2 regions of the Exiguobacterium sp. FD-YE-25-4 genome follow, and region 2 is predicted to be linked to the other one. Evidence: riboswitches for the same ligand, from Rfam matches in the RefSeq annotation. Region 2 holds a riboswitch; the other holds the start of a gene.
The links. A riboswitch is a leader RNA that binds a small molecule or an ion and turns the genes downstream of it on or off. The one in region 2 is predicted to bind FMN.

Region 1: linked by a shared signal. The riboswitch ahead of AC13H5_RS10335 (ECF transporter S component) and the one ahead of ribD (bifunctional diaminohydroxyphosphoribosylaminopyrimidine deaminase/5-amino-6-(5-phosphoribosylamino)uracil reductase RibD) in region 2 are both predicted to bind FMN.

Annotation. Positions count from the first base shown of each region.
Region 1 is NZ_CM168041.1:2,001,199-2,011,873, reverse strand. Features, by position in the region: gene AC13H5_RS10385 (DUF86 domain-containing protein) at 68-511, shown strand; gene AC13H5_RS10380 (TIGR01457 family HAD-type hydrolase) at 516-1,286, shown strand; gene AC13H5_RS10375 (NifU family protein) at 1,319-1,576, opposite strand; gene AC13H5_RS10370 (DUF1462 family protein) at 1,673-1,966, shown strand; gene AC13H5_RS10365 (S8 family serine peptidase) at 2,005-3,435, opposite strand; gene AC13H5_RS10360 (NAD(P)/FAD-dependent oxidoreductase) at 3,673-4,728, opposite strand; gene AC13H5_RS10355 (YuzB family protein) at 4,826-5,062, shown strand; gene AC13H5_RS10350 (NupC/NupG family nucleoside CNT transporter) at 5,273-6,484, shown strand; gene AC13H5_RS10345 (2'-5' RNA ligase family protein) at 6,548-7,093, shown strand; gene AC13H5_RS10340 (nucleotidyltransferase family protein) at 7,185-7,712, opposite strand; gene AC13H5_RS10335 (ECF transporter S component) at 7,842-8,429, opposite strand; FMN riboswitch at 8,589-8,730, opposite strand; gene AC13H5_RS10330 (HesB/IscA family protein) at 8,828-9,184, shown strand; gene AC13H5_RS10325 (hypothetical protein) at 9,225-9,467, opposite strand; gene AC13H5_RS10320 (NAD-dependent epimerase/dehydratase family protein) at 9,595-10,449, shown strand; gene AC13H5_RS10315 (NAD(P)/FAD-dependent oxidoreductase) at 10,486-10,675, opposite strand, start outside.
Region 2 is NZ_CM168041.1:2,216,676-2,227,350, forward strand. Features, by position in the region: gene AC13H5_RS11435 (ZIP family metal transporter) at 1-109, opposite strand, end outside; gene ribH (6,7-dimethyl-8-ribityllumazine synthase) at 205-669, opposite strand; gene ribB (3,4-dihydroxy-2-butanone-4-phosphate synthase) at 666-1,850, opposite strand; gene ribE (riboflavin synthase) at 1,850-2,491, opposite strand; gene ribD (bifunctional diaminohydroxyphosphoribosylaminopyrimidine deaminase/5-amino-6-(5-phosphoribosylamino)uracil reductase RibD) at 2,472-3,551, opposite strand; FMN riboswitch at 3,704-3,846, opposite strand; gene AC13H5_RS11460 (undecaprenyl-diphosphate phosphatase) at 3,940-4,752, opposite strand; gene AC13H5_RS11465 (homing endonuclease associated repeat-containing protein) at 5,205-5,846, shown strand; gene AC13H5_RS11470 (GGDEF domain-containing protein) at 6,237-7,919, opposite strand; gene AC13H5_RS11475 (DegV family protein) at 8,041-8,871, opposite strand; gene AC13H5_RS11480 (ABC transporter ATP-binding protein) at 9,040-9,738, shown strand; gene AC13H5_RS11485 (ABC transporter permease) at 9,744-10,675, shown strand, end outside.

The DNA of each region.
Region 1 (10,675 bases), 220 kb from region 2:
TGTAAATAGGTGAGATTCTTTTCTCGAACGAGAAAAAGGATTACTATAGGAGGCAGGGGGGATTCCGATGTATTTTGTGAACAGAGAAAAGATTAGCGAGACGTTGGCCCATATGGAGACGATGCTCGGTCGACTTGATCAACTAGAGGGGAACGCCTTCACGGTCGAACTGGCGAAACAGCGGTTGGCCGTCCATTTGATGGAAGGCGTGATTGATGTCGGCAATTCGATGATTGATGGCTTCATCATGCGCGACCCGGGCAGTTATGAGGACATCGTCGATATTTTGCTCGATGAACGCGTGCTCGATGCCGAGACGGCAGTAGCCGCAAAAGCGCTCGTGGCGCTGCGGGCTCATTACGTCCGGGAGTTCGTCACGGCAGACTCGGACCGATTCGACGCTTGGGTCGAGCGCTATAGAGCGACGTTCGAGGCATTCCCAGAGCAGGTCCGGCATTATATCGAAGTGGAACTTGGACCTGTATCAGCATTTCTACCAGAAAGCGAGTGATTGGATGGATTCGATTAAAGGATACTTATTTGACTTAGACGGCACGATTTATGCGGGGACAGCCCCGATTCAAGCAGCGGTCGATTTCGTGAATCGACTCGAAGCAACGGGCTTCCCGTACTTGTTCGTCACGAACAACGCGTCGATGACGCCGAAACAAGTGGCAGATAAGCTCGTCTCGATGGGTGTACATGTCACACCGGAGCACGTATTGACGAGCGCGATGGCGACGGCCCGTTACATCGAGAAGATGACGCCGGGCGCGACGGTTTACATGATTGGGGAAGACGGCTTGCGTTTAGCGCTTGAAGAACGCGGCTTCCACGTGACGGAAGAGGCGAAGGCGGACTATGTCGTCATCGGGCTCGACCGCCATATCACTTACGAGAAGTTGGCGAAAGGCGCACTCGCGATTCGTTCCGGTGCCCGCTTCATCTCGACGAACGGCGATATCGCCATCCCGACCGAACGTGGCTTTTTGCCTGGGAACGGGGCGCTCACATCCGTCTTGGCTGTGACGACAGAAAAAGACCCATTCTTCATCGGGAAACCGGAACCGGTCATGGTCGATATCGCCCTTGAGATGATCGGTCTCACAAAAGAAGAGGTCGTCATGGTCGGGGATAACTATCATACCGACATCTTGTTCGGAATCAACGGTGGACTCCGGACGCTTCATGTCAATTCGGGCGTACACGGTCCGGCCTTTATCCAAGAACAAGAAAAGCTCCCGACCTATATGGTCGAAAGCTTAGATGAATGGACGCATGCATGAAAAAAAGGGATGACTCACGTCTCCCTTTTTGTTTAGAATACTTGTTCGACTTCAACGATGCCAGGTACTTCTTCGATGAGCGCACGCTCAATCCCGGCTTTCAAAGTGATGGTTGAAGATGGGCAGCTGCCGCATGCACCCATCAAACGAAGTTTGACGATGCCTTCTTCCACGTCTACGAGTTCGACGTCACCGCCGTCGCGAAGCAAGAACGGGCGTAATTTATCGAGTACTTCTTGGACTTGATCAAACATTTCCATGGTATCTACCCCTTTCTGGTTCCCTTTCATTCTAGCAAGTTTGAGATTGTTTCTCAATCATTAACGCTGAGCGTTTTGTGACGATGTCACTTCTTGAATTTTGTATAATAGGAGAGAACAGGGGGAATGGACATGAAAATCACGGTATATGGGGCTGAGGTGCAGTGTGCGAGCTGCGTCGGGGCACCTAGCTCGATCGAGACATATGAATGGTTGCAAAGTGCGCTTGCCCGGAAATATCCGGATCAGGCGTTCGAGTTCGAGTACATCGATTTCGAGACGGCGGACGACGACATCGCTGAGGCGATCAAGCAAGACGAGTGGTTTTATCCGCTTGTCCTCTTGAATGGGGAAGTCGTGGACGAAGGGGTCGTCCAGTTACGAAAAGTCTACTCGGCCATCGAGCAGACGACAGCATGAAAAGAGTCGAGCGACGATTGTCGTTCGACTCTTGTTCGTTACAGAAGGCGGAACGATGACGTCGCCGAACCAGCCGTGTAGCCAGTGAGCGTCGCATCAGCCTTCACTTGGTACGTGCCGCGCTGTGACGAAGAACTTGTCGAGAGCGTGAACGTGATGGCGCCTGTCGAACTTGTCTTGCCTGTCCCTGTGAGCGTTGTGCCGTAAGGTTGTGTGACCGTCACACGGACGTCGGCGTTTGCGACCGGTTGGCCGTTCGCGTCCCGCACCGTCGATGAGATCGATACTTGCTCACCCGCGTAATAAGTCGACTTCGATGTCGATACTGTCGTCGCGAGTGCTTGAACAGGTTGTGACGTCCCACCAGACGTTGGAGCTTGGACGAGTCCGTTTCCGAACCAGGCGTCGCGTCCAACCGCGCCAAGGTCGATCGAGTCTTGTGACAGTTTTGAGCGGAGTTGTGCGCTCGACAACGTCGGGAACGCTTGCTTCATGAGAGCGAGGTTACCAGCGACGTACGGAGTCGCCATCGATGTCCCGCTCATCTGGCCGTATCCGCCAGTTGCGAGTGTCGAGTTAATGCTCACGCCTGGTGCCGCGACTTCGACCGTGCTGCCTGTAGCCGAGAATGAGGCGCGATTGTTGTTGATGTCCGTCGCTGCGACAGCGATGGCCGAGCTGTATCGGGCCGGGTAGTTGACGAGGTCGCCCGATCCGTCGGTGCGTCCGTTGTTACCGGCTGCCGCGACGACGAGGATGCCAGCATTATTGGCACGGTCGACGACTTGTTGGAGCGTTGAGGATGGACTCGTCGTCCCGAGACTCAAGTTGATGACGTCCATATCGTTCGTGATCGACCAATCGATCCCGGCGATAATACTCGATAGGCTACCGCTACCGTTCGCCTCGAGTGCCTTGACGGCGTAAATGCTCGCCTCGTGGGCAATCCCGACGGTCCCAATGCTGTTGTTACGGGCCCCGATGATACCAGCGACGTGCGTCCCGTGACCGTTGTCATCGGCGTACGAGCTCGTGACCGTGCTGAATGAGGCACCGCCCGAAATCGTCAAATCAGGATGCGGCGAGATCCCCGTATCGACGACCGATACTTTCACGCCTTTCCCGGTGTATCCGCTCTGCCAAGCCGATGGGGCTTTCAATTTCGGGATGCCCCAGTCCTGGGTCTGGTTCTCGATTTGTACCGTTTGATCGACTTCCACGTGGGCGACGTGCGGGTTGTTCTTCAGTCCGTTCAGTGCGGCTTTCGGTACTTCAAGCGCTGCGGCTGGAATGTTTTTGTACTGTTGGCGAACTTCCATGCCTTCGATTGAGAGCGGGATATTCTTCGCTGACTCTTTGAAGACGACGATGACGCGTTCTTTCGATTTGTTGGGAGCAGCTTCCGCGGCTTCCGGGACGGTTGACAAGACGAGCAATGAGGCGAGGACGGTGCTACAGATTTTTTTCAACTTGTTTCCTCCTTCGGATTATGTAGGCGAGGTGACACGAAGTCGTTCGGCCGTGACCCTAGAGTAACAAGTTTTGCCAACGGGTAGAATATGTCAATCGAATCAATAATCTGAATATTTAGATAAGGATACAGGGGATTCAGATACAAGACTTTTGGCTCAACACGATGGTGGCTGAACGACAAATGGATTGCTTTACATTAAAAAGGATCGACCGAGATGGTCGACCCAGGCATGTTATTTAATGACTTTATGTTTCCAAAGAATTCCGGACTTGAGCAATCGCGCGACTTTTCCGGTGAGCGACTGCTTGCCCATGAAGACGCCGAATCCGGCCTTCTTCCCAAGCGATCCTAACGTGCCTCGGAGTTTGATATCCGGCAAATCCGGATACCCGACACCTTTCCATTTACAGAGTAGCACTTGGACGATCTGTTCGGCCTGCGCTTCTGCGAGCTGACCCGAAGGTGCATACGGCAGGCTGGCGTTGTCCCCGACGACGAAGATATCGGGCTGTTCCGGGACGTAGTGGTGTGGTGTCAATTTGACACGTCCACCCCCATCGAGTTCCCAACCTTGGTTGCGGACGACGGCGACCGGTTGAATCCCGGCGGTCCACACCGTCAAATCGGAAGCGAAGTGCTGTTCATGGTTCCATAACCCATCGGCGTCGACCCGGACGATGTTCGAGTTATTGATGACTTCGACACCATGTTCCTCGAACCAAGACTGGACATACATCGAGACACGGTTTGATAGGAACGATAGGACGGACGGGCCGCGGTCGAACAAACGAACCGTCAAGTCGGGACGACTCTCGCGCAGCTCGCTGGCGAGCTCGACACCGGACAGGCCGGCACCGACGATCGAGACGACCGATCCCGGAGATAGGCCGTTGATTGCTTGCTGGGTCTTTCGTGATTCTTCTAACGTTTGGATGCTGTACGTGAACTCGGCGGCACCGGGTACGTTATGGTACTTGTCCTCGCAACCGAGGCCGATGACGAGGTCGTCGTACGGCACTTTTTCCCCGCTCGCGAGCAGGACCATTTTGTCCCCCGTATCGATATCGGTGACTTGGCCGTATATGTAGTCGACCTCTTCTGGAAAATCGATGCGGATGTCACGATCCGACACGGTCCCCGCCGCAAGTGCATAATACTCTGTTTTTAATCCATGGTAAGGTAGACGGTCGATGAGTGTGATCGATACGTCCTTCAGCTGATGGCCGAGGACACGTTCGATTACACGCATACCCCCGTAACCGCCTCCCAAGACGACTAATTTGCGCATAAAAATCCCCCTTTGTTACACTTCAACTGTATCATGTTATAATACGCCGTAGAAGAACCATTTTCCTGCTTTGAAGGAAAGGGGAAGGGTGAATGACATGATGAATCCGATCATTGAGTTCTGTGCCTCCAATTTAGCGATGGGTTCACAAATCGCCCGCGCCAAATTAGAGTCCGATCCAGACTTAGACGTCGTCGAATATGGCTGTACGGGCTACTGCGGCGTCTGTTCGCTTGACTTGTTTTGTCTCGTCGATGGTGAGGTCGTGACCGGGGATACACCGGAACAACTCGTGACGAATGTATATGAAAAAATTGAAGAAATGGCATGGTGAAAAAGTTTGAAGGACCTTCAAACTTTTTTTATTTTGACCGTTTTGACCCGTTGCATTTTTAAAAAGGGTCTGTTATATTCAAAGAGGTTCGAATGTAGGTTGTCTGACGTTTAACAACAGAAAAAGAAAGCGTTTCAAACGGTAGGACACATCTCGATTCGGGTATATCACATTATCAGGTTTCCCCAATATGAAAGGAGCACAACACCAATGAATATCATGAGCGTGGTTGGTATTTTGGCACTAATTGGAATCGCTTACATCTTCTCGACCAACCGTAAAGCCATCAAATGGCGCACCGTGCTTGCCGCTTTCGCGGTACAGTTTACGTTCGCCTTCCTCGTCCTCTTCACTACAGTAGGACGTAACGCGTTAGAATGGATCTCAGGAGGCGTCCAGAACGTCTTGAACACGGCGAACGCCGGGATTAGTTTCGTCTTCGGTACAGCTGTCGGCGGAGACAACTTCGTCTTCGCGTTCCAAGTGTTGACGATTATCGTCTTCATGTCGTCACTCATCGCACTTCTCTACTATGTAGGTGTCATGCAGTGGGTGATTCGTATCCTCGGTACGGCTCTCGCCAAAGCACTTGGCACGTCACGTAAAGAGTCGCTCTCAGCGACAGCGAACATCTTCGTCGGTCAGACGGAAGCGCCGCTCGTCATCAAACCTTACCTTCCAACGATGACACAATCGGAACTCTTCGCTGTCATGGTCGGTGGTCTCGCCTCGGTTGCCGGTTCAGTTCTTGCTGGATACGCTGCTCTTGGTGTACCGCTCGAGTACTTGCTCGCAGCGAGCTTCATGGCTGCTCCTGCGGGTCTCATGTTCGCGAAAATCATCGTCCCGGAAACAGACGTACCGGATGACGATATCGAAATCGCTGAAGATGAGGAGAACAAGGCAGCGAACTTCGTCGATGCAGCCGCTCGCGGTGCCTCTGACGGTCTCTTCCTTGCTTTGAACGTCGGTGCGATGCTTCTCGCCTTCGTTTCATTGATCGCGCTCGTTAACTTGATTCTCGGTGGAATCGGTGGCTTGTTCGGTTTCGACGGCCTCACGCTTCAATTGATTCTTGGTTATGTGTTCGCGCCGCTCGCATTCGTGATCGGTGTGCCATGGGCAGATGCTGTTCAATTCGGTAGCTTCCTCGGACAAAAACTCGTGTTGAACGAATTCGTCGCTTTCTCTGAATTCGCACCAATCATCGGTTCTGGTGACCTCTCGGCACGTACGGAAGCTATGATCGCGTTCGCACTCTGTGGATTCGCCAACATCTCATCACTCGCCATCCTTCTCGGTGGTCTTGGTGGAATGGCGCCGAACCGTCGGAACGACATCGCGCGCATGGGTGTCCTCGCGATTCTCGCAGGTACGCTTGCCAACTTGATGTCAGCGACACTTGCTGGTCTTCTTCTCTAATCAAACACGGTATACTCAGAGTGATCACTTCGGTGGTCACTCTTTTTTGGGGAGGAATGACATATGTATGGAATGATAGCGCTTTTTGATGAACAAACGGAGAAACGAATTCAAGAGGTATGGGAAGGCTTGAAACAAGAAGGAATTACTTCTTATGCATATGAAGTCTCGAATCGACAACCTCATATAACATTAGCTAGTTACAGTAGTTTGAATGTTGAGGCGTATATCGAACTGATGGACAGCTACTATCAATCGAAGGAGATTATAAATCTAACATTTAGTACGTTGGGTACGTTCATTCAATCGAGTGCACTTTTTCTTTCACCTACAATCTCATCCGGATTGAGGAGCCTCCACTTAGAGCATCATCGTATATTTGGGGAGTTTAATGATAACGCTGAGTCCTTATATTTGCCGGACTCATGGATTCCGCACTGTACACTGGCAAACAGATTGTCTAAAGAAAAGATGAAAGATGCTTTTGAATATTGTACTGATATTGTAAAACCTATAGCTGGAAAAATTGTAGAGGTGGCATTAATTGAATTAGTAACACCGATTCACGTTCGAGTATTACATAGAGTAAAATTATCCGCACAAAAGTAACAAAGCTAAGTTACTTAGGTGCATTCTTCTGTCAGGTTTGTCATATGTGACTAGGACCGATAGAAGGGATTGACCAGGAAACGGTGGGGGTTTATCGTTCCTGACGAGGTATATCCACTTCTTGGAGTCTCGGCCAAGTGGCTTGCCAATTCTTTTTACTGATCCGGGCTCGATAAATATGATGGTGTGAAGAGTCGTTCGCAAAGGCCGGGGTCGGTCGTAACTGTAGTTTGACTATGTCGTCGATACCGTAAGGGGCGGCCAGCTTCAAGCGTCCGCTCGCATCAAGGCTGACACCGATGGCCGTGACCGTCTCAGGGAAATGGGCCAAGGCGTCGACCGCAGATTGATACGGTGGCAATTGATTGACCAGATGCATGCGGGCCTGGTTTTTGACCGACCAAGGGACGTTCGGTAACAGGTCGTGCAGTTGTGCCTCATACTGTTTTTCAATCGCCTCGTCGATGTGAGATCGGTCAAAGTAGATGACATCGACGTCCTCGGTCGGCGTCGGTACTTCGTAGCCGTGCGCGTCATCCCATATTTTTGCCCGCACGTATCCGGCACAAATCCACCAATCGGGTAAACCGAGCGAAGCGACGATTGTCAACAGACGCATCAGTTCCACATCAGTCTCTAAAAAATGGGTCACATCTTCAGTCGTGTTCAATCCATCTCCTCCTATTCTCTCATTAGCATAGCGTACCTATACAAAAAGCACCTAGACCGGGGTCTAGGTGCTTGTCAGTTACGCTTGAAGTTGCATGCGCTGGCGTTCGATCCACGGCTTCAATTTGAGGAAGAGTGGGACGAACAAGGCGCTGATCAACAAGGCCTTAATGAAGTTGAACGGCAAGATACCGTATAGGACGAGGTCCGTTTTGACTGCCGGTTGCGCCATCTCGGTCATGCCGAAGAAGAACGCGTAGGCTGGTAAGATGAGCAAATAGTTCAAGATCGCCAAGCTGAGTGCCATCGTGATCGTACCGGCCACGAGGCCTGAAGCGAGCGCTTTATTCGTTTTACGTTTATGGTAGAACCATGCGACCGGATACATGAAGGCGACACCTGCAAAGAAGTTCGCGACTTCACCGACCGGAACGCCGCCACCATTGAAGACATAGTAGAGGACGTTTTTTAGAGCGACAACCACGACGCCTGCGAGTGGGGAGAACACGATCCCGGCGACGAGCGCGGGAATGTCACTGAAATCCACTTTTAGGAACGGTGGTAGGAAAGGCAGCGGGAAGTTAAAGAGCATGAGGACAAAAGAAATGGCCCCGAGCATCGATAGCGTCACCAGTGTTGTCAATCGTTTGTTGCGCGTTGTTTTCATCAAAATCTCTCCTTTTGTCGCTCCTTGATGAATGGCACCCGTCGCATAGAAAAACCCGATTGTATCAAACAATCGGGAGAGTTTACGCGCATACGAAATAGATGTTCTCATCGGTGTTTAGACCACGCCGAAGAAAACATCCGGATATCGGTCGGATGCCGCCATCTTCTCCCATCCAGACTTTACTGTCGGCTTTCGAATCTCACGAAATCAGCAAGCAACGCCTTGCTCGCTCACGGGCTGAGAAGAACTTGTCTTCAATACCGCCGGTCGGGAATTTCACCCTGCCCCGAAGATGGAACGATTTAATTTTTTTTGTTACAGTTTAGTTATACAAGATATTTCACAAAATCTCAAGTCAGTTGACTTGAAGTTAAGATAACGAAGGAGGAGTTCAGATGATTCATTTGACAGAATCAGCCGCATTACAAGTCATCGATATGATGAAACAGACCGAACGCCCCGACGACCAGTACTTGCGGATCAAAGTGCAAGGGGGCGGGTGTACCGGCCTGTCTTACGGGATGGGGTTTGATGAGGATAAGACAGACAAGGACGTTCAGTTTGACCACCACGGCGTCCGTGTCATCGTCGCCGAAGCCGATCACGGGGTCGTCGACGGTCTCGAGATCGACTATAAGCAGTCGATGCTCGGAGGCGGCTTCACGATTAAAAACCCGAACGCCATCGCCACGTGCGGTTGCGGCTCGAGTTTCCGGACGGCGTCGAACGCCGGGACACCTGGGGATTGCTAAACGAAAGGCCAATCATGTTCATGATTGGCCTTTTTTGTATTCAGTCTGTCTCTTCAATCAGAATTAATCGAATGAGTTTCGAAGCCGCGTCTAACTCGATTTGATGTTGCCAAGGACGAAACGCTGTGATTTTACACGTGTCGTTCGTGATGCGGAACGAACAGACGCTCTCTTCCTCTTGGTCAAGGACCGAGTAACGGCTGAAGTCCGATAAGCTTTGGTAAATGGCATATTGTGTCGGTAATTCACACGACCATCCTTTTTCTAATGTGATCTGATGCATGCGTCTCGCCTCTTTCTTGTCTATATATATAAGAATAACAAAAATATTCAAGGATGTGGAAGATTAGTCGAGAGGATGCAAGGGAAAATGAAAAGAGATGTCATTTCATGTAGGAGGGGCAGGGACGATGAGAAAAGTATTGATTTTCGGTGGCTCACGCTATTTTGGAAAGCGGTTGGCGCTTCGGTTGGCGGAGGCCGGTGACGATGTGACGATTGTGACGCGTGGACAACTGCAAGTACCCGAGGCGGAGGGCATCCGGTCGATCAAAGGGGACCGGCAGTCGGTGGCGACGATGAAAGATTTGTCACGCGACCATTACGACCTCGTCTATGACAATATTTGCTTTAACCCGTACCAGGCAAAGATCGCCTCGGACGCTTTCATGGACCAGGTCGGTAAATATGTGCTCACGTCGACGATGTCGGTTTATGCGCCAGACGCCGAGTTGAAAGAAAGTGATTTCAATCCGCTCCATCATGACTATCATCTCGAATCCGAACATGATTACGGGCAAGGGAAGCGAGAGGCTGAGTCTTATTTCTTCCATCGCGCCTCGTTCCCGGTCGCGACGGTCCGCTTGCCAATCGTGCTCGGACCCGACGACTATACAGACCGTCTCAAGTTTTATATCGACGCCGTCCGACGGGAAGAGCCGATCGTACTGCATCACCCGGAAGCGAAGATGGGATTCATCTCAAGCTTTGAGGCGGCCGCCTTTCTAGAATGGGTCGGTCGGGCGAACGTGACCGGACCGTTCAACGCGGCGAGTGAAGGGGTCATCTCGCTCGGGGCACTCATGGAACGGATCGGCCATCACTTAAATAAACCGGTCCAGATCATCAAAGATGGCGAGTCGTCGCCGTACGATACGGACGTCGACTATTATATGTCGATTGCCGAGGCGAAAAAGGCCGGTTTCGTCTTCACTCAACTCGACGACTGGCTTGACCGGGTCATTGTGCAAACAATCCGCAAATGAAAAATGGCCCTCATCGTGAAGATGGGGGCCACATCATTATTTCCCGGCAAATACCGAAGTCGAATGTTGCGGGTGACGCGCTGTCGGGTCGACGAGCTGCTTCACCTGGTTGATGGCGATCGGGGCTTCACCGAAGCCTGTCGCAATCAATTTCACTTTTCCTTCATAAGTCGCGATGTCACCACAGGCGAAGATGCCGGCGACCGTCGTCTCCATGCGTGAGTCG
Region 2 (10,675 bases):
ACTTCGTCATAAAGACGATGGCCGCCCCGAGCGCGGTCATCCCCCACGTGAACATCGTCCCGAGCAGTGCCTGCATGGCCGGGCTCAGTTGAGCCACCCATTCCCACATCACCGTCGCCCCCTTTTCACCTTATTCTTTTCCCGGGACACACGCGTTGCTAACGACAAAAAAAGAGGAGAGCCGGTTCGCTCTCCTCCATCCTATTAAAACGAGCGCATCAAGTTCGCCATCTCGATGGCCGCCGTTGCCGCTTCCCAGCCTTTGTTCCCGGCTTTCGTGCCGGCGCGCTCGATGGCCTGCTCGATCGTCTCGGTCGTCAAGACGCCGAAGATGACCGGTACTTCTGACTGATAACTCGCTTGGGCGACACCTTTTGCCGCTTCGCTGCAGACGTAATCGAAGTGCGGCGTCGCGCCGCGGATGACCGCCCCGAGCGTGATGACGGCATCATACTTCTTGCTCATCGCCATCTTTTTGGCGACGAGCGGGAGTTCGAACGCGCCCGGGACGAACGCGATCTCGACGTCGTCTTGTTCGACGCCGTGGCGCTTGAGCGCGTCTTTCGCGCCGTCCAGTAAGCGCATCGTGATGAGATCATTGAACCGTCCGACGACGATTCCGACTTTCAAGCCTTTTCCAACTAAGTTTCCTTCAAATGTATGCATCATGATTCTTCTCCTCCAAAGTGGTTCATTTTTTGTTGTTTCGTCATTCGGTACTTCTCGTTCGCCGCATGGGCGCCGACGATAATCGGGACACGTTCGATGACCGTGATCCCGCACGCTTCCAAGGCGTCGACTTTTTCCGGGTTGTTCGTCATGAGCCGGACTTTCGTGATCCCGAGGTCACGAAGCATCGCCGCGCTGACCCGGTAATCGCGTAAATCGGCGTGCAGACCGAGCGCGACGTTCGCCTCGACCGTATCAAGCCCTTGTTCTTGTAGTTCATACGCCTTCAACTTGTTGAGCAGACCGATGCCCCGCCCTTCTTGTCTCATATACAAGATGACACCACCTTCGGCTTCGACTTTCTCCATCGCTGTATCGAGTTGTGGCCCGCAGTCGCAACGATATGAGCCGAACACGTCGCCGGTCAGACACTCGGAATGGATACGGACGAGCGGTGCGTGTTCGAGCTCACCTTTTAGGAGTGCGACGTGTTCTTCCCGGTCGAGGACGTTCCGATACCCGATCAATCGGAAGTCCCCTTTCACCGAGGGGAGCGAGACGTCCGCCTCTCGACTGACGAGGTCCGTCTCCATATAGCGGACGAGCGCCTCGATCGTGATGAACTTTAAACCATGCGCTTCCGCGACGCGTTCAAGGTCCGGCACCCGGGCCATCTCGCCGTCCGGGCGGATGATTTCACAGATGACGGCGACCGGTTCACTTCCGGCGAGGCGCGCCAAGTCGACCGACGCTTCTGTATGTCCGCGTCGTACCGAGACGCCTCCTTTTTTGGCGATGAGCGGGAAAATATGTCCCGGACGTTGGAAATCAGCCGGACGGGCGTTGATGTTCGCGAGTTCGCGAACCGTATGGGCCCGTTCGCTCGCCGAGATGCCCGTCGTCGAATCGACGTGATCGACGCTGACCGTGAACGCCGTCCCGTGTGGATCGGTGCTGTTTGCGACCATTGGCTGCAAATCGAGTCGAACGGCCACTTCTTCGGCCAGGGAGGCGCAGACGAGCCCTTTCCCTTCCGTGATGAGGAAGTTCATCGTCTCTGCGGTCATTTTATCCGCGAGCACGACGAAGTCTCCTTCGTTCTCACGGTCCTCATCGTCGACGACGATAATCGGTCGTCCCATCTTCAAATCTTCGACTGCTTCTTCAATCGTGTGGAACATTACCATCCCGCCTTTCCATACCCTTGCGACGCCAGAGATTCAAGCGTCATCGGTTTTTGACTTGCGAGTTTTTCCATATATTTAGCCAACATGTCACATTCCAAATTGACCGCGTCTCCTGCCTGTTTCATCCCGAGTACCGTCTCACTGTACGTATGCGGGATGAGCGACAACGTGAACCCGCGTTCGGTGACATCAAATACCGTCAAGCTCGTCCCGTCGACCGAAATCGAACCTTTTGGGACGATATAGCGGAGGAGCGACGGCTCACAGCTGATGTCGACATAGACGGCGTTCGCGAGCGCCCGTTTTTTCACGATGCGCCCGACCCCGTCGACGTGACCCGAGACGAAATGGCCGCCGAAGCGTCCGTTCGCGGGCATGGCCCGCTCCAAGTTGACGTTCGTGCCGGGGCGGACCCTGTCGAGACTCGACGCTTTGAGCGTCTCCGGCATGACATCGACCGAGAAACTGTCACGGTCGAACGTCGTCACCGTGAGACAGATGCCGTTGACGGAGATGCTGTCACCGAGCTTCACGTCCTCGAGGACGACCTTCCCGCTCAGCGTGAGCCGAAGTGACGGACCGTTCCGTTTCACTGCCTTGACACTGCCAATCTCTTCAACGATTCCCGTGAACATCGGACTCCTCCTTTCGCATGATCAGTTTGATGTCGGTGCCGACCGTCTCGACCGATTGAACCTCATACCGTTCGACCGCATCGAGCGGCCCATCATGATGCGAACGGTAAAAACCGCCCTTGCCGCCGAATACGCGTGGCGACTGGTACATGACCCACTCGTCGACGAACTGTCCGTCCAAGAGTGAAGTGACGAGTGTCGCTCCCGCTTCGACGAGCAGGCGGCCGATGCCGCGTGCGTAGACGTCTTGCAGGACAGCTTCGAGCGATGTGTAGTCGGCGATTTCGACGCCATTCGCTGTCAGCGCGTCACGTTTTGTTTGGTCGTCCGAAGTCGTGTACAGAAGCACCGGTACGTCGGTCGCCGTCCGGACGAGCTGACTCGAGAGCGGCGTACGCAACTCACGGTCGAGCACGATTCGGAGCGGTTGTGTCGTCTCACGGTCGAGCCGGACGGTGAGTGCCGGATCGTCGGCGAGGACGGTGCCGACGCCGGTCAAGATCGCGTCGACCGTCGCCCGCAATTCATGGACGTCCCGTCTCGCTGCTGTCCCGGTCACCCACTTGCTGTCACCAGTATCGAGGGCGACTTTGCCGTCGAGGCTCGTCGCCGTCTTCAAGATGACATAAGGCCGCTTCGTCTCGAGTGAACGCAAGAACGCCGTATTGAGCGCCCGCGCCTCACGCTCGAGTAGCCCGACCTCGACGTCAATCCCGGCCGCTTTCAACCGGGCGATGCCGCGCCCTGCGACGAGCGGATTCGGGTCTTCCATCGCGATGACGGCACGCTTGATCCCGGACTCGACGAGCAGATCGGCACACGGCGGCGTCTTGCCATGATGCGAGCAAGGTTCTAGCGTGACGTAAATCGTCGCACCGTACGCGGCAGCGCCGGCCATGCGGATGGCGTGCACCTCGGCGTGCGCTTCCCCTGCCTTCAAGTGAGCGCCGAACCCGACGACCCGGCCGTCCTTGACGACGACGGCGCCGACACGCGGGTTGATGCCGGTCGATGAGGCGAACTTGGCCAATTGGATGGCTTGTTGCATGTACTGATTCATAATCTCCCTCCTTGTTTCGCACAAACAAAAAGACCTCAAGGAATGATCCTCAAGGTCTCGGTGGGAGGTGTCGGTCGTCATTTGGGCAAGCCAAATAAGCGTTTTCTTTACAGAAAAACGTACGACGAACTACAGGTCGCGTGGACCTGTTCTGTTTCCTTCTCCCATCCAGACTATACTGTCGGCTCTAGAATCGCACTAGATCCACCGTTCGCACACGTGCGCCCGGGTCACGGACTTGAGGCTCGCGCCTATCACCGCCGGTTGGGACTTTCACCCGACCCCGAAGGAATATTTGTTTGTACGCTTCCACTTTAGCGCAAAAATAAATCGATGGCAAAACGAAATGCGCAAAAAGGCGCCGCTCGTTTGAGCAGCGCCTTCAGAATCATGCCAAGAATAGGACGACGAGGAGACCGACGATCCAGCAATAGAACGAGAAATATTTGAGTTCGCCTTTTGCCATGATGTGTTGGAACCATTTGAGCGAGATGGCCGTGAGCGCATACGAGGCGATGAACGCCAAGATGAGCGGTCCGAACAGTTCACGCGTTTCCGGATTCGTGAACAGCGCCGGTCCATCTAAAATCATCGTCCCGAGACTGACCGGGATGAATAAGAAGAACGAGAAGCGGAGGGCCGACTCTTGCTTGATGCCGAGGAGCATCGCCATGACGATTGTGGCGCCGGAGCGGCTGATCCCTGGAATGAGTGCGACCGCTTGAGCAAGTCCAATCAAAATCGCGTCGCGGAGCGTGATGCCGCCGTCGCCTTTGTTCCCGCGCATGTTGCGGATGAACCAGAGCGCAAGCCCGGTCAAGATGAGCGTGTAACCGACCGTGGCGACTCCACCGAGCGTCTCCCCGATCCAATCACCGAACAAGACACCGAGCAAACCAGCCGGGACGGTCGCGACGAGCAAGAGCCCGATGAACTTAACATCAATCATCGTCTCGTCGCTGCGATCTTTCTTAAATAAGAACGTCCACAGACTGACGACGAGACGGACGACGTCTTTCCGATAAATCGTCAAGACGGCGAGCAGCGAGGCAAAGTTCACGAATATCTCGAACGAGAGTCCCGGCAGTTCGATATCGAACAGCTCTTGGAAGATGACCAAGTGACCGCTTGACGAAATCGGGATCGGCTCCGTGAAGCCTTGAATCAAACCGAGCAGTAAGTAGAACAACCATATTGTCATATCGTAATATCCTCTTTTCTTTTTTACATCAATTCCATTATTTTAGCAGACCGTCTGTTTCACTGACCAGCCTTTCAAAAAAAATTCGTTATTTTCAAAACTTTCATTGATTAGTCTGAAAATTAAATTTATTATAGAAGAGTACTCAACTGGTGCAACGGTGATGACCCCATTGGCCAGTTGGGTACTTTTTCGTACAGAATATGACATTTACGCCATCATAAAACTTTTTGTTTACAATTGAACCCATTTAATATTAAATTTGTAATAGAACTGTTACCATTTTTTCAAAGTGTAACCAGGGCTTTAGACCTATCGGTTCATAAAATCGGTTTAAAAAAACTTGAAGAATGCACTTATAAATTGTAAAAACTGGCCGATAGTATGATTGTAGAAGCAACTTCGTCATCTTTGTCGGTTCAGATATGAGTCCATGGAAGGAGGAACCATCATTGAGTCAAACGCTATCCACTAAATCCCACCACTTGTCCACCGAGCAGCAGAGGATGATTCACTGTATCCGTCTACTCGGCGACTTGCTGAAGGAACGTCCACGTCGCTCTGTGTATCGTCGCTTCGCGATGGAACAAAGCTGGCCATCTCCCGAGTCGATTATCCGACAGTTCGGGTCATGGGCCGAGGCGCTCGCCATCGCCGGCTACGAATGGCATGGAGAGGCGACCGTCGACCTCCCAGATAAAATGCCGAAGTACACGCGCGAAGATATCATCGAGACGCTCGCCCTCTACTCGCGCGACATGGGATCGATCATCACACTCAAAAAATATCAGGAATGGCGCAAGCTTCATCCGAAAGCACCGAGCCATTACCATATCGTCAAGACGTTCGGCTCGTGGCATGACGCCTGTGCCGAGGCCGGACTTGAAGCGAGTGTGACCTATTCCAAATCCGAGCTCTCGAACGCACTCCGTGAAGCGATTCACGAGATGGGCTTCTCTCTTTCCTTCGAGGCGTATCGCGAATGGGCAAAACGGAACAACAAACCATCCACGAAAGCCATCCTTCATCGTTACGGCTCGTGGTCGGCTGCGATTCACGCGGTCGAGTCAGAAATCTTCAATCAGAAATTATAATCTTTCATTCATAAGGAGGACGCCGGGTATCCGGTGTCCTCCTTTATTTTGTAGGTGTACCGTTGTCGCTCGTCCTTTCGGCGCCCACGCTTTCTGCAGGCAATCCCGGAGCCGCATCGCTTACGCTGCTGGGTCTCCGTCGGATTGCTGTCCTGCAAGAGTCGGGGCGCCGAGGGACGAGCGAATCGAATTCGATTTAATATTCGTTCAACGGCGCCTAGGCCGGTGCCCGAACTCCTAGGGGAGAGCGATGTAAGGATGACCCCGTAAAGCGCGGCACGCGCTGCGGAGGCATCCGCATCGCCCCAGGAACGGAGGGCATCGGCCCAAGCATCGTTCATGTTGATCAGACAAAAAAGGAGAACACCGATGAGCCTGTGTTCTCCTTCATCATTGAATCCGTTCCGTCGACGTGTCGCGGTAATGGGCGACCCGGTCCCGTCCATTGAATTTCGCACCGACGTACATGGCCCGGTCGGCGTGGCGGAGCAATGTATCGAGATCCTCGTACTCGTGGATCGTCTCGATGCCGATGCTCGCCGTCACCTGGACGCGAATCCCTTCCGAGCCGAACGGATGGTTGCGGAGCGCTTGGCGAATCTTCTCCCCCGTCACGATGGCAGCAGCCTCATCCATGCGTGGGAAGACGAAAACGAACTCTTCGCCGCCGTAACGCGTGACGAGATCCCCGCTTCGGATGAGACGCGTGAACAACGTCCCAGCCTCGATCAACACCTCATCGCCGAACGCGTGACCGTACGTGTCGTTGATCGCCTTGAAATGATCGAGGTCGACCAAGAACACCGACAACGGATACGATGCGACATCGTTCAACCGCTCTTTCGTCCACCGCTTGAGCGCCCGCTGGTTCGGGAGTCCCGTCATCGGATCGGTCAAACTTTCATGTTGGAGACGGTTCCGTTCGTCGATCCGTTCGAGCGACCAGGACAGTGTCTTCAACAGGCGATGGAGCTCGACGGCAATCGCCCCGTCGTAAGCCCCGTTCGCCGTCGTCGAGATCATACAGCTGACCGCGTTCGTCGTGCTCGACACCGGTTGGATGACGAGTGCCGAATGATGGAGCTCGGTTTGATGTGCCTGCAGGTCGGGATGCCACTCATGAAGCGAATCATACACAAAGTATGGTTCTTCCGCGTCGCGGTGCCGTTCGAGTGTGTAGGCGTCGGCGACGGGGGTGGACGTACGGCCGCTGATATCATAAAACGTCCGGTGCCCGTCCCGATTGACTTGGAGCCAGCCGCGCTCGAGCTCGACGACTTCCCGGAGCCCGTTCCAAAACTTCTCGATGAGCAGTTGCTCGTTGTCGACGCGGTACAGTTGCTCTTTCAACCGTTCGACTTGATCGATCTTCGACTGCGTCTCTTCGGTCTCCGTCGCTTTCGATAATCCCATCTTGAGGAGCGACAGGATGAGGAACGTCGCCATCAGCCCCGTGTATCCGAACAGTTGGAACGCCTCGATGGCGACCATCGTGAACAACAGCTCGAGCGAGATGACGAGCCAGTCAAAACGGAGCAAACGCCACATGATCGGGAGCGGGATCCGTTCCCCAATTAAGAACCGCGATAGCAGGAAACTGAAGCCGAGGACGAGGAACAAGACGGCAAAGAAGCCAATCAGCGCCGTACCTTGTTCGAGCAGATGAACGTTCGGTCCAATCTGTCCGCCGAGCCGCAAATAGACGAGCCCCGGCAAGACGAGGAGCATCGCCTCGATCAACGTATTGAGCGGATAGAAATGCAAAAAACGCCGACGTCCGACTTTGTTCGTGAACGTCCGGGCCTGAAACGTGAGTAAGAGGAGCTGTCCCATCAACAAGGCCGGCAACAGGCCGTACAAGAAGAACGTCATGAAGACGAACATCTCATGGAACGTAAAGTGAAGGTGCCGCCGCTTGAGCGGGTTCATGACGAACAGGGCGCCGAGCGTGAAGATGAACCAAAATAACGACCAATCAAACGTATCGATGCCGAGCCACATGTAGGCGAGGATTCCCATGAAGACGAGCGACCACGAGAACCAGCTTCTGATGAGGTACTTCCGAAATCGCATCGTCTCCCCCCTTTTCTTTATCATTCCTACATAGTATGAAGGGTTTTGGCGGAAGATTCCAGCCGTTGTTTGAAAGTTGTGACAATAAAAAAAGATCGCGACTCGCGTCACGATCCTGTCATCACTTTGCTTTTAAGAACGAAAAACCGATTGAGCCTGACCCCGTGTGGGCCCCAAGGAGCGGTGCGAGTGTGTCGACCCGAATTTTGGCTTTGTCGCCGAGTTCACGTTTCCACGACTCGGCCAGTTCTGGCACGTTCCCGTGGAAAATCGAGACGTCCGTGCATTCACCCGAATCGATGACTTGACGGAGCGCTTCGAACAACTGGGCTTGCGCCTTCTTATACGTCCGAACCGTTTGATACGGAACGATAAGACCGTCTTCGAAGCGAAGCACCGGCTTCAATTGCAACATATTCCCGATGAGCGCTTTCGACTTCGAGATCCGGCCGCCTTTTTGCATTTGCGTCAAGTTTTGCAAAATCAATTCGATGTGGACGTCCTCGACTCGTTGTTTCATATACGCTTCGACGTCCTCGAGTGTATCTCCACGCTCGACGCGTTCAATCAACTCTTCGAGCATGAGCCCCATCGTGTAGATGCCGGCACGTGAGTCGATGGCGAGCAGTTTGAACTCGGCAATCTCTGCGCCTTGAACCGATGCCGAATACGTCCCGCTCAAGTCCGACGACAAGTGGACGGCGATGCCCATATCATATTGGTCTTTGATGCTCTCATACAAAGTGACGAAGTCGCCGATGGCCGGTTGGCTTGTCGAGACGCGTTCACCTGCGTCGATCCATTCGTACACAGTCTTGGCATCGACCTCGACCCCGTCTTTATACGGCTGGTCGCCTTTGACGACGTAGAGCGGAACGATATGGATGTCCGGGTGGTGTTGAATCGAATCAGGAAGGACGACCGTGCTGTCCGTAATATAAGCAATTTTCATAGTAGGATTCTCCTTCAATCAAGATTAGTACCTGGTAATATTATTTTATCACAGGTGAAGCGGTTTCACTATTTTTTCAAAATTGAAATCCTATGAAGTTTCACATATTCCCGTCCGCGATGTGCTCGAAACGGGTAAAAGATAACATCGGACAAAGGAGGAATCGGTATGATTCACATTCAGCACGTCAATAAAATCTATAAGACCGGGGATGTCGAGACCGCGGCGTTGAAAGACATCGATTTGACAATCAATGACGGGGCCTTCGTCGTCATCCTCGGCCCGAGCGGGAGCGGCAAGAGTACGTTGTTGAACGTCATCAGCGGCCTCGACACGGTGACGTCCGGGACGATCACGTTCGGTGACACCGTCTTGACGGACTTATCGTCCGAGCAGATGACAGCGTTTCGACGCGACCATCTCGGCTTCATCTTTCAACAATATAATCTACTCCAAAACTTGACCGTCTACGAGAACGTTCAAATCGGGGCCGATTTATCGACCGACCCGCTCCCAATCGAAGAGTTGTTAGATCAAGTCGGGTTAGCGGCTGCCCGTGACAAATACCCGTACCAATTGTCGGGCGGCGAGCAACAACGCGTCTCGGTCGCCCGGAGTCTCGCCAAAAATCCGTCCATCATCTTCTGCGACGAACCGACGGGCTCGCTCGATGAGGACAATTCAAAACGGGTGCTCGAACTGCTCGAGCGCTTGAACGAGACGTACAACAAGACGGTCGTCGTCATCACGCACAACACGGGCATCAGTGAGATGGCCGATGACGTCATCAAAATGAACTCGGGACGAATCGTGGAGTATACGCACAACCCGGTCCGAAAAGCCGCTCGCGACATCCACTGGGGGTGAGACAGATGCTGTATAAAAACGTATGGAAGACGCTCGCCGGCAAATGGATGCAGCTCCTTGCCATCGCCGTCATCATCGTCATGAGCTCGCTCACGTATACGATGATGTTTTATGGCATCAGCGGCATCGAAGTGCCGACCGAGGAGTATCTCGCCTCATCGAATCAAGAGGATTTTGCCGTCGAGATGCTGAACCGGGTCACGGAAGAAGAGGCGGCCTTGCCTGAGTTGGCGGACTTCATCGCCTCCGGCCGCTACACGCTCTCGGACTTGCAACGTGTCGACGAGGCGGCGTTCGATGACTTGATCGCGGCACGCATCGACGCCGTCGAGGGCGAGATGGACGGCGCGACGCTTGAGCTCCGCGCCTCGAAGCTATTGACCTACCCGTTCGGCTCGAGCGAACACCGCGGACTCGTCTTGAAAGAAGCGGACACGATCAACGTGTCTTATCTCGAGGCTGGCAAGCGGCCTGAGCAAAACGATGAGATCGCCATCAATGCGAAATACGCCGAGAAGAACGGGATTGAAATCGGTGATTCGCTCGACCTCGGTACCCCTTTCACGGTGAGCGGATTCGTCTTGTTCCCGGACTACACGCTCCCGCTGTTTGATGAGAACTTCTTCAATTTGGATCCCGGCACGCAGACACTCCTTTTGATGACGGACGCCGCCTACGACGAGGTGATTGGAACCGAATCGTTCCGCCTTGCCGGTGTCACTGACGGGACGGTCGTGACCGACGTCGAGCTCCCGTTCGTCATCTCGGTCATGGAAACGGAAAACATCATGCGCAGCGGCGCCATCTATAGCGAGATCTCATCTGGTAAAGCGATGGCGCTCGGCTTGAGCCTGTTCATCGTCTCGATTGCCGTCATCATCGTCGCCATCCTGATTTCGAACATGCTCGAGGCCGAGCGCGGACAAATCGGGCTCTT